DNA from 2 places in the Pseudomonas sp. S3_B11 genome. Region 1 is predicted to be linked to the other one. Evidence: riboswitches for the same ligand, from Rfam matches in the RefSeq annotation. Region 1 holds a riboswitch; the other holds the start of a gene.
What was found. A riboswitch is a leader RNA that binds a small molecule or an ion and turns the genes downstream of it on or off. The one in region 1 is predicted to bind cobalamin.
Positions count from the first base shown of each region.

Region 2: it holds a riboswitch for cobalamin, as region 1 does, so the genes downstream of both, cobO (cob(I)yrinic acid a,c-diamide adenosyltransferase) here and cobW (cobalamin biosynthesis protein CobW) in region 1, are expected to answer to the same signal.

Region 1 covers NZ_CP162749.1:3,587,339-3,593,477, reverse strand. The annotation lists gene AB4O22_RS16160 (fatty acid cis/trans isomerase) at 1-647, shown strand, start outside; gene nfuA (Fe-S biogenesis protein NfuA) at 763-1,347, shown strand; gene cobM (precorrin-4 C(11)-methyltransferase) at 1,528-2,274, opposite strand; gene AB4O22_RS16145 (cobalamin biosynthesis protein) at 2,352-2,756, opposite strand; gene AB4O22_RS16140 (CbtA family protein) at 2,753-3,448, opposite strand; gene AB4O22_RS16135 (CbtB domain-containing protein) at 3,460-3,648, opposite strand; cobalamin riboswitch at 3,749-3,971, opposite strand; cobalamin riboswitch at 4,185-4,398, shown strand; gene cobW (cobalamin biosynthesis protein CobW) at 4,497-5,561, shown strand; gene cobN (cobaltochelatase subunit CobN) at 5,565-6,139, shown strand, end outside.
Region 2 covers NZ_CP162749.1:808,312-814,450, forward strand. The annotation lists gene AB4O22_RS03740 (C40 family peptidase) at 1-534, shown strand, start outside; gene AB4O22_RS03745 (C40 family peptidase) at 700-1,236, shown strand; gene AB4O22_RS03750 (PQQ-dependent sugar dehydrogenase) at 1,383-2,693, opposite strand; gene AB4O22_RS03755 (hypothetical protein) at 2,831-3,415, opposite strand; cobalamin riboswitch at 3,570-3,778, shown strand; gene cobO (cob(I)yrinic acid a,c-diamide adenosyltransferase) at 3,858-4,484, shown strand; gene AB4O22_RS03765 (cobyrinate a,c-diamide synthase) at 4,496-5,893, shown strand; gene bluB (5,6-dimethylbenzimidazole synthase) at 5,890-6,139, shown strand, end outside.

The sequences.
Region 1 (6,139 bases):
GGCTCGATTACGAGACCATCGACGATGACAAGCCGACCGCCCTCAAGCTCGACGAACGCGACCCCAAGGGCGATTTCGCCCTGCAATTGCTGGCCCGTTACGGCGAGCTGAATGCGCGCCCCGATCCGATCAACCGCTGCGACGGGGCCTACTGCTCGCGCCCGAACATCGACCCGGCGCTGCAAAACGCCGAACAGGCCCTCAGTCGGCTGGTGTCACGCCCGGCGGCGGGGCTCAAGGTGATCGACCAACTGCCGGAAGCGACCCTGCTGCGCGTCGAAACCGCCAGCGGTCATCGTGAGGTCTACAGCCTGCTGCGCAACCGAGCCCACAGCAACGTGGCGTTCCTGCTGGGCGAGGAGGCGCGCTACCAGCCGGGGCTGGACACGCTGACGGTCTACCCGGGTGTGCTCAGCAGCTATCCGAACTTCATGTTCAACATTCCGGCCGAGCAAGTGCCGGCGTTCGTCGAGGCCATGCAAGGCGCCCAGGATGCATCGGCGTTCGAGCGGATTGTCGAGCGCTGGGGCATTCGCCGCAGTCACCCGCAGTTCTGGCACTACTTCCATGACCTGAGCCAGTACATCCAGGAGACGGAGCCCGTGGAAAACGGTGTGCTGGACATGAATCGCTACCAGAACCTCTGATCGACAGCACCGGTGGCAAACTCCGTGCCGCCGGGCTCTTTCCTGACAAAAATACTAGGACTTTGTCCGGCGCGATGATTGGCGTAAACTGCCGGCAAGCCTGCGAGGAGTTTCCATGACCGCCATTACCATTACCGATGCCGCCCACGATTACCTGGCCGACCTGCTGTCCAAGCAGAACACGCCTGGGATCGGGATCCGCATCTTCATCACCCAGCCCGGCACCCAGTACGCTGAGACGTGCATTGCCTACTGCAAGCCGGGGGAAGAAAAACCCGAAGACACCGCGCTGGGGCTCAAGAGCTTCACCGCGTACATCGACTCGTTCAGCGAAGCCTTCCTGGACGATGCGGTGGTCGACTACGCCACTGACCGCATGGGCGGCCAACTGACCATCAAGGCGCCAAACGCCAAGGTGCCGATGGTCAATGCCGACAGCCCGGTCAACGAGCGCATCAATTACTACCTGCAAACCGAAATCAACCCGGGACTGGCCAGCCACGGCGGCCAGGTTTCGCTGATCGACGTGGTGGAAGACGGCATCGCCGTACTCCAGTTCGGCGGCGGCTGCCAGGGCTGCGGCCAGGCTGACGTCACCTTGAAGGAAGGCATCGAGCGGACCTTGCTCGAGCGCATTCCGGAGCTCAAGGGCGTACGCGACGTGACCGACCACACGCAGAAAGAAAACGCCTACTACTGATTGTGGCGATACCATCTTGCGATCAGCTCGTAACCTGTGGGAGCGAGCTTGTGGGAGCAAGGCTTGCCCGCGATGCAAACACCTTGGTGTAGCGGATAGACCGAGGCGACGCCTTCGCGGGCAAGCCTTGCTCCCACAGGTTCGCTCCCGCAGGGGGATCCCGGTGGATTCTCTGGCGAGTCAGGGCCTGTAGAGATGCGCATGCCCGGCGCGGTACAGCGAAGACTCGCTGAACACATCGTTGCCCAGCACACGTCCCACCAGAATCAGCGCCGTGCGGCGAAAGCCCTTGGCGTGTACCTTTGCTGCGATATCGTCCAGCGTCCCCATCACCCAATCCTGATCCGGCCAGGTCGCCCGGTGGATCACGGCAATCGGGCAATCGGCGCCATAGTGGGGCCGCAGTTCGTCGACGATTTTTTCCAGATGATTGACCCCCAGGTGAATCGCCATGGTCGCCCCGTGCTGCGCCAGGCTGCCCAGTTCTTCCCCAGCGGGCATCGGGCTTTTGTCGGCGTAGCGGGTGAGGATCAGGCTTTGGGAAATGTCCGGCAAGGTCAGTTCGGCGCCCAGCAGGGCGGCGCAGGCTGAGGTCGCTGTCACCCCCGGGATGATTTCGAAAGGGATGGCCAATTCCCGCAGGCAACGAATCTGCTCGCCGATGGCGCCGTACAGGCTCGGGTCGCCGGAATGCACCCGGGCCACGTCCTGGCCCTTGAGATGGGTGCTCTTGATCAATTCGATGATCTGTTCCAGATGCAGCTCGGCGCTGTTGATCACCTGTTCGGCACAATGGCCTTCAAGGACGGCGGTTGGCACCAGCGAGCCGGCGTAGATGATCACCGCGCACTGGCGGATCAGTCGCTGGCCTTTGACCGTGATGAGGTCCGGGTCGCCGGGGCCGGCGCCGATGAAGTAAACGGTCATGACCGGCTCCTGTGGAAGGTGGGTGAGCGTTGCCCAGATGAAGATCGCTCATGATCCTGGGCGCCGATTATCGGGATTTACGCCACGACCGCCAATGCCAACGTGCTCTTGGGGCCTTTTTGGCGAGTAATCAGTAGCGTCGCGGGCGATCTGCCCAACTGGTCGGCCAAGGCGAGGGCGGCGCTTTCGGCGATGCCGTAGCAACCGGTTCGCTCGAAGGCGATCTCGGAACGGTGACTGAGCCGCTGCTCGTAGCTGGCCAACTGTTCGACACTGAAGCAGGTCAGCGGCAGCGCCAGTTGCCCGGCCAGCTCCAGCAGCCCGGGCTCGTCACGCTTGAGGTCGATACTGGCCAGGGCCCGTACCCGATGAAGTTCGATGCCGTGGGCCAGCAGCGTCTGGTCGAGCAGGGCCCGCAGCGTGCTGGCCGGGCAACCACGCTGGCAGCCCAGGCCGATCACCAGGATCGGCTCGGCGCTCATGCGTCGTGGTGGGCTTGGCCGTCACGGCGAAACAGCCAGGCGCTGATCAGGCCCAGCGCCAGCCAGAACGCGACGTTGGTCAACTGCGAGGCAATCTTGAACTGGCTCTCCAGCGCTTCGGGCGCCAGCATCGAGTGGACTTCGGGCTGCGGCGCGCCGATGACGTGGGGCACCAGCAATGTTGCCACGCCCAGCACCTTGAGCAGCCAATGCTGGCCGAAGGCGATCAAGGCAATGCCCACCGCCGTGGACGCCGCGGTGCCGATCCACCACATCTGTCGTTGGGCCAGGTCGGCCGCTGCGGTGCCAGGCAATTCCGGGGGCAGGCCAAGCGTCGGCGCCAAGACGAAAGTGGCATAACCGGCCAGGCCCCAGAGCAGGCCCTGGGACGTGCGAGTCGGTGCGCGCAAGGTGTACAGGCCCGCCAGCATCAGGGCAAACCCCACGGCGACCACCAGGTTGCCGCCCGTGGTGGACAGCACGCGCTGCCAGCCGTCTTCCGGCTCCCAGGCCTCGGCATCATGGGTATGAGCCGCCCCGTCGGCGTGTTCATGGACCTCGGTCGCCGGGGCCTTCTCGAAGGTTTCCGCCTGGAGAATCAGCGGCGATACCCAGAAACTTTGCAGCAGGGTCAGCAGCAAGGCGGCCAGCAAGCCGCTGAAACCAGCGGTCTGCGCGATACGCTTGATCATGTCGTCAGTTCTCAATGGCACGGGAATGCGGCGCTGTGACGGGTATCGTGAGCAGCGTTGTGCACCGCTTCGATGTGGGAGAAACCGGCGAAATAGACCAGCCCCGCGCCGAGGATGGAAGCAAGGATCGCGGCGCTCAGGCGTTGGCTCAGGGTGGTGGTGCTGCTGGCGGTGCGGGCGGTGCTGCTGATGGTCGACATGGCGCTTCCCTCTGTTCTTGTTCAGTGGGCATTCGAGCGCGATGAAACCCCGGGCGAAAGCCCGCCAAGGTTCGAACAGCGCCCGCCCACCGCGGGTTTGTTGATGCATGAGTCAAGGGCCGGTCTCCGGGCTCGCGAGGGGCGGGGCTTGCGCCTGGCCTGCAAGCGTCACCTTCCCATGTCCGGGGACACAGTGGTTCAGACGCTTCGCTCGCTTACCGTTGCGGGGGCAGCACCGGACTGACGTGGCTTTGGAGTAAAGCACACGATTCACCGGTTTCCCGTTTCACCCTGTGAAGGGCACCCGTAACTAGGCGTACAGGAGAGCATGGGCGGGGGCGGGGCGTCAATTGGCGTGGGTTCTCAGGCTGGCACCGAGTTGCGCCCATCGCGAGCAAGCTCGCTCCCACAATGAATCTCGCGGATCACAAAACTCATGTTCAACAAAGATCAACTGTGGGAGCGAGCCTGCTCGCGATGAGGCCCGGACATACACCGCAGAACACTCTGGCGATTGACCCGCCCCCACACCCTGCGTAGCCTTGCGCCTTCGAGGTTCTTCGGCACATGCCGGAGCTAAGAAGGGAACGCGGTCCAAGCCGCGGCTGCCCCCGCAACTGTGAACGGTGCTGTTTCTGCAAGGCCACTGTGCATGCCCTTTAAAACGGGCGCACGGGAAGGCGCAGCAATTGCCAGTCGAAAGATTGGCCCGCCGTCAGCCAGGAGACCTGCCTCGAGACAGATTCTCACTACAACCGGGCGGGGTGATCCGGTGGCGAAATCTTCCGCGCACGCCTGTGCCAGCGGTTGTCGTCCCGTTTGCCCGCCACCTTGCCAAAGGGCATCCGATGAAAACACTGGCCAAACTCCCCGTCACCATCGTCACCGGTTTCCTCGGCTCGGGTAAAACCACCTTGCTGCGGCACATGCTCGACAACGCCCAGGGCCGGCGCATCGCCGTGATCGTCAACGAATTCGGCGAGCTGGGCATCGACGGCGAAATCCTCAAGCAGTGCTCCATCGGTTGCACCGAAGAAGAAGCCAACGGCCGCGTCTATGAACTGGCCAACGGCTGCCTGTGCTGCACGGTGCAGGAAGAGTTCTTCCCGGTGATGCGCGAACTGGTGGCCCGGCGTGGCGACCTCGATCACATCCTCATCGAAACCTCCGGCCTGGCCCTGCCCAAGCCGCTGGTCCAGGCCTTCCAATGGCCGGAAATCCGCAGCGCCTGCACCGTCGATGCGGTAATCACCGTGGTCGACAGCCCGGCCGTGGCCGCGGGTACCTTTGCCGCGTTCCCCGACCAGGTCGATGCCCAGCGCAAACTCGACCCGAACCTGGACCACGAATCGCCGCTGCACGAACTGTTCGCCGACCAACTGGCGAGCGCCGACCTGGTGATCCTCAACAAGGCTGACCTGATCAGCCCTGAGGACCTGGCCAAAGTTCGCCTGGAAGTCGCCGAAGAGCTGCCACCGGCGGTCAAGGTCATCGAAGCCAGCAGCGGTCGCCTGCCGCTGGACGTATTGATCGGCCTGGGCGCTGGTTCCGAAGAACACATCGACGGCCGCCACAGCCATCACGACCATCACCACGATGGCGACGATGATGACCACGATCATGACGCCTTCGATTCCATTTCCATCGAACTGCCCCAGGCTGACGAAAGCCTGTTGCTCGACGCGCTGACGCAACTGGTGGTCCAGCACGGAGTATTGCGAGTCAAGGGTTTCGCGGCGATTCCGAACAAGCCGATGCGCCTGTTGATCCAGGGCGTCGGGACGCGTTTCGACAAGCATTTCGACCGCCAGTGGGGCGCTGAGGAAGCGCGGGTCACCCGCCTGGTGCTGATCGGCCAGGCGCTTGACGCCGCGCTGCTCGAAGCGCAGTTGCGCGCCGCCCTCGGGGCCTAAGCCATGCACCTGCTCAGGACCCAGCCCGGCGGTTTCGTGTCGGATGACAACATTGCCGACCTGGGGCAAACCCCCGCCGAACTGGTGATCCTGTGCAGCGGCGACTCCAGCCTGGCGCTGCTGGCCGAAGCGGCGAAGCAGTTGCCGGGTGACTACCCGCAGTTTCGCCTCGCCAACCCGATGCAGGTGCAGAACCACGCCTCGGTGGATCTGTATGTCGAAGACGTGCTGCAACACGCCAAGGTCATCCTGTTGTCGCTGCATGGCGGCATCGGCTATTGGCGCTACGGCATCGAGCGCCTGATGGAACTGGCGGGGCGCGGGGTGAAGCTGATCCTGGTGCCGGGGGATGATCGTCCAGACCCGGAACTCAGTGACCTGAGCAACGTGGCCGTTGAGGACCGCGACCGGCTCTGGCAGTTCTTGCGCCAGGGCGGGCTGGGCAATGCCCTCGACCTGTTTTACAACCTAGGCAGCCAATGGTTCGGCCGCGATTATCCGTGGGCCGAGCCGCAGGCCTTGCCACGCACGGCCATCTATCACCCGGCGAAAACCAGCGCCAACCTCGACGACTGGCA
Region 2 (6,139 bases), 2.8 Mb from region 1:
CAACCACAGGTCAAGAACTCCGTTACCGCCCAGTCTTCCTCCGTTGCGTTCCAGGAAGAAATGGCCTCCGACAAAGAGCTCGCAGCCTTCGCCGGCAGCAAGCCTTACCAGCTTCCAGTACTGGCCGACAGCATCCTGGAACGCGGTATGTCGTTGATCGGTACCCGCTACCGTTTTGGCGGTACCTCTGAAGCCGGCTTCGATTGCAGCGGTTTCATCGGTTATCTGTTCCGCGAAGAGGCCGGCATGAACCTGCCGCGTTCCACTCGCGAAATGATCAACGTGAATGCCCCTCTGGTGGCTCGCAACCAACTGGAACCCGGTGACCTGCTGTTCTTCAGCACCAACGGTCGTCGCGGTCGTGTCAGCCACGCCGGTATCTACCTGGGCGACAACCAGTTCATCCATTCCAGCAGCCGCCGCAGCGGTGGTGTGCGGATCGACAGCCTGGGCGACAGCTACTGGAGCAAGACCTTCATCGAAGCCAAGCGCGCCCTCGCCATGGCACCGACGGTGGTCACTGCTCGCAAGTAAGCACACAGTTTGTAAGGCAAACTTAAAGTCTTACTTGAAGTTTGCCGTATAGCCGCTAGAATCCTAGATCATTGATTGATGGCAATCCGCCTGCGTACTCCGCAGGCGGATTTGTTTTCATGCCCACGGCAGAAAAGCCGCATCCAGATCAGGATTGTTCTGCATATGTCGACGTCGGCCCGCCTCGCCCTCATGTTTTTTGCCGCGCTGCTCAGCGCGTGCGCCAGCCGCACTCCGCCGCCGCCTGCTCCAGTGCGAGCTCCGGTGGTCTTTGCTCCCGCGCAACCCTTTTCCCCGGCCGCCGAAGATGTGCTCTTCCGGGCGCTTGGCCTGGTGGGCACACCTTATCGCTGGGGCGGTAACACACCGGATTCGGGTTTCGATTGCAGTGGCCTGATTGGCTATGTCTACCGCGATGCCGCCGGCATTTCCCTGCCACGTTCCACCCGCGAGATGATTGGCATGCGTGCCCCGGATGTCGGCAAGGAAGCCTTGCAGAGCGGCGATTTGATCTTCTTCGCCACCAATGGTGGCTCCCAGGTCAGCCATGCCGGGATCTATGTCGGTGAGGGCCGTTTCGTCCATGCGCCGGCCACGGGAGGCACGGTCAAGCTCGATAGCCTGTCCAAGGCCTATTGGCAGAGGGCTTACCTGGGCGCCAAGCGTGTGCTGCAGCCGGAGCATCTGGCGCGTAACCCCTGAGTTGTTGTTGCCCTGATCTGTGGGAGCAAAGCTTGCTCGCGAAACAGGCACCTCGATCTCTGAAAGACCGCATCGCCTTCATCGCGGGCAAGTCTTGCTCCCACAGGTCAGGAGTAAATCCCCTCGTCACAAGGGGTGTGTCGGCCTTATTTACCTGACACGCGCCAGATCTTGTTCCCCACATCATCGGCCACCAACAAGCCACCCTGCTTGTCGATCACCACGCCCACTGGTCGGCCCTGGGCTTTTTCGTCGGCGTTCAGGAAACCGGTCAGCACATCCACCGGTTGTCCCATCGGCTTGCCGCCGTTGAACGGTACGAAAATCACTTTATAACCACTGTGGGGCTTGCGGTTCCAGGAGCCGTGCTGGCCAACGAAAGCCCCTTCGGTAAACGGTGCAGGCAAGGTGCTGCCCTCGGCGAAGGTCAGCCCCAATGAGGCGGTGTGAGGGCCGACGGCGTAGTCCGGGGCGATGGCCTTGGCCACCAGGGCCGGGTTCTGTGGTTCGACCCGGACATCGACATTCTGCCCATAGTAGCTGTAGGGCCAGCCATAGAAGGCCCCGTCCTTGACCGACGTGATGTAGTCCGGCACCAGGTCGCTGCCGATCTCATCCCGCTCGTTCACCGCTGTCCAGAGCGCGCCGCTGCGGGGTTCCCAGGCCAGGCCGTTAGGGTTGCGCAAGCCCGAGGCGAAGATACGGTGATTTCCGCTGGCACGGTCCACTTCCCAGATGGCGGCGCGACCTTCTTCGGCCTCCATGCCGTTTTCCGCGACGTTACTGTTCGAGCCGGTGGTGACATACAACTTGCTGCCGTCACGGCTGGCAATCACGTTCTTGGTCCAGTGATGGTTGAGTGTCCCCCCGGGCAGATCGACGACCTTGGTCGGCTGCGCCTTGATTTGCGTGTCACCGTCCTTGTAGGGGAAACGGATCAATTGGTCGGTATCGGCCACGTAGAGGTCATTGCCGACCAGGGTCATGCCGAACGGTGAGTTGAGGTTTTCCAGGAGCACCGTGCGGGTTTCGGCAATGCCGTCGTGATTGGCGTCACGCAACAGGGTGATGCGATTGGGGCTGGGCACGCCGGCGCCGGCGCGGCCCATGACTTTTTTCATCACCCAACCCCGGATGCCCTTGGCGTCGTCCGGCTTGGGTGGGGCGTTGGTTTCGGCCACCAGCACATCACCATTGGGCAGCACATAGAGCCAGCGCGGATGGTCCAGTCCTTCAGCGAATGCACCCACTTGCAGGCCCTGGGCCGGGGTCGGCTTGGCGCCTTGCGGCCAGCCGACGGCTTCGGCGATGTTGACGGTGGGCATCAGGGTCTTGTTTGGTTCGGGCAGTTTCGGCGCTGGGCCGGTGCCGTCGGACACTTGCAAGGTGGACGACTCGCCACAAGCGACAAGTCCGGCGGCAAGGATGACGATCAGGAGGTGGGGTGGCTTGAGCATGCTGGCTTCCCTATGAATGCATGTAGTTATTCATAGAGGAGCGTAGACGCGTGATGGTTCAACGGCGGGTGGGCCCCGTCAGCCAGGCAAGCAAGCTCCCTTTGGGAGCTTGCTTGCCCAGTTCCTTGTTGAATGAGTCAGCCGTGGGCCTGTTTGAATAGCACCGCAATGCCAGGATGGTAATGACCGGCTTCATTGCGCAACTTGCGGTAGGCGTAAGGAAAGTACCAGGCCGCGGCGCAGGTGTTTTCCTTCTGCAGGTCATCGATCATGTCCTGCAATTCTTCGGGCGTGGCGCTTTGCTGGGCTTTTTGCGGCGAGACGAACAGGCAGCCCAGCTTCAGGTCGCTGGCATAGCTGATGCGCTTGGCATCGCTGGTGGCTTCCAGTAGCGGCTGGGTCAGGTTCAGGTTGTTGACCTTGGGCCAGCGCTGGGTGGCCTGGATGAAGGCGCGCTCCTCGGTGCTGGCGATGAAGAGGTCGGCGCTGACGTTGCGTTCGCCTTCTTCATTCTGCTTGCGGGTCGGGGCGTTCTGCAGCGTGACCATCTCAGCCATCCAGGCTGCGGCCGACAGCAAGCCGAGGTTGGCTTTTTCATCGAACCAGTAGGGCGTGTCGTTATCGCCACGCACCGCGTTGTAGCGGTCGATACAGTCAAACCAACGTTCCAGCACTGGACGCAGAAACTCCAGTTTTGGATTGCTGATGATCATCCCTTGCATGCTTTTGCCCTCTTGTTCTTGTGATATCGGGTCGTAATGTCGCTTTGATATCACTTGCCGCAGAATCCCACAAGATTGGCGTCATTTTATTGATCGGCGCCAATGATCGTCCCGACAGGCGGCTTTAATTGACGCTCCACCCCCAACCCTCTAACCTTCGCCGCTTGTTTCAGGTGCTCTGTGGCTGCGGTCGACAGAGTGAAACAGGGAAGCCGGTGAGTGCATACGAACCCGGCGCTGCCCCCGCAACGGTAAATGAGTCAACGCTGTGCTCAAGCCACTGTGTCGCAGACATGGGAAGGCGCACAGACCGGCACCACGCCGCTCATGAGCCCGGAGACCGGCCTGATTCATCCAACGGCATCACGGTGGGCGATGCCAGGCTTGTTGCCGTCTTTTTTTGTGCCCGCCCGCCGTTATCCAATCCCAACGGAGGCTTCCCATGACCGACTCCCTCTTCACCGACACGTCTGATCGCAACGAACGCCACCTGGCGCGCATGCTGCGCAAGAAAGCCGTGATCGACGAGCGCATCGCCAACTCGCCGAATGAATGCGGCCTGTTGCTGGTGCTGACGGGCAACGGCAAGGGCAAGAGCAGCTCGGCGTTCGGCATGCTTGCGCGGTCCATGGGCCACGGCATGCAATGCGGCGTGGTGCAGTTCATCAAGGGGCGCAACAGCACTGGTGAAGAACTGTTCTTCCGCCGCTTCCCGGAGCAGGTGCGCTTTCATGTCATGGGCGAGGGGTTTACCTGGGAAACCCAGGATCGCCAGCGCGACATCGCCGCCGCCGAAGCCGCCTGGGCCGTATCGCGCCAGTTGCTCAGCGATCCGTCCATTGGCCTGGTGGTGCTTGACGAGTTGAACATTGCCCTCAAGCACGGCTACCTCGACCTCGATCAGGTGCTGAGCGATCTGCAGGCCCGCCCACCGATGCAGCACGTGGTGGTGACCGGTCGCGGCGCCAAGCCCGAGATGATCGAGCTGGCCGACACCGTGACTGAAATGGGCATGATCAAGCACGCGTTCCAGGCGGGTATCAAGGCGCAGAAAGGCGTCGAACTGTGAGCGATCCCGCCATGACCAGCCGCCACTGTCCGGCGGTGCTGATCGCAGCGCCGGCCTCGGGCCAGGGCAAGACCACCGTCACCGCGGCGCTGGCCCGGTTGCATCGCAACCAGGGACGCAAGGTGCGCGTATTCAAATGTGGCCCGGACTTCCTCGACCCGATGATCCTGGAGCGGGCCAGTGGCGCGCCGGTCTATCAATTGGACATGTGGATGGTCGGCGAGCAGGAAAGTCGCCGACTGTTGTGGGAAGCCTCTGCCGAAGCGGACCTGATCCTGATCGAAGGGGTGATGGGGCTGTTCGACGGCACCCCGTCGAGCGCCGATCTGGCGCGGCATTTTGGCGTGCCGGTGCTGGCGGTGATCGACGGCACGGCCATGGCCCAGACTTTCGGCGCCCTGGCCCTGGGCCTGGCGCGTTATCAACCCGACCTGCCGTTCGCCGGGGTCTTGGCCAACCGGGTCGGCACCTTGCGCCACGCGCAGTTGCTTGAAGGCAGCCTGACCGAAGGCTTGCGCTGGTACGGCGCGCTGTCCCGGGAAACCGGCATCGAATTACCCAGTCGTCACCTCGGTTTGGTCCAGGCCAGCGAGTTGAACGACTTGGACGTGCGCCTCGACGCGGCCGCCGAGGCCCTGGCCGGCAGTTGTGAAGTGGCGCTGCCGCCAGCGGTGGAGTTCGCCGCGCCCGAGGTGATTGCCGTTGAGCCGTGGCTCGCTGGGGTATGCATCGCCGTGGCCCGTGACGAAGCGTTTGCCTTCACCTATGGCGCCAGCCTTGATCTGCTGCGGGCCATGGGCGCGCAGTTGAGCTTCTTTTCGCCGATTCATGACAGCGAACTGCCCGAGGCGGACAGCCTTTATCTGCCTGGCGGTTATCCGGAACTGCACCATGTTGCGCTTGCCGGGAACGCGCCGATGCTCGCGGCGATCCGTGCCCATCACGCAGCCGATAAACCGTTGCTCGCCGAATGCGGCGGCATGTTGTATCTGCTGGATTCATTGACCGATGTCGAAGGCGTGCGCACCGAACTGCTGGGTTTGCTGGCGGGTGATGCGCAGATGCAAAAACGCCTGGCGGCCCTGGCGTTGCAATCGGTGGACTTGCCGGAAGGCACCTTGCGTGGGCATACCTATCATCATTCGCTGACCAGCACCGAACTTGAACCGATTGCCCGTGGCCATAGCCCCAACGGCGGGCGCGGGGCGGAAGCGGTGTTCCGGCAGGGGCGCATGACGGCTTCCTATGTGCATTTTTATTTTCCGTCCAATCCCAAGGCGATTGCTGCGTTGTTTGCGCCGGATCCTGAGACCGCTATCGCGAGCAAGCTCGCTCCCACAGGGGACCCAGTGATCTCAAGTGCAACGCTAGCCAATGTGGGAGCGAGCTTGCTCGCGAAGAGGCCATGACAGACACCGCTTTCTCCCAGGCCGAACGCGACGCCATCTACCGCGCTATCGCCGAGCGCCGCGACATGCGCCATTTCAGCGGCGGGACGGTTGAGCCGGCCTTGCTGCGCCGTCTACTGGAAGCCGCACACCAGGCCCCCAGCGTCGGGCTGATGCAACCGTGGCGATTCATCCGCATCAGCGACCGCGCCTTGCGTGGGCAGATCCGCGAACTGGTGGAGCAGGAACGCATTCGCACCGCCGAGG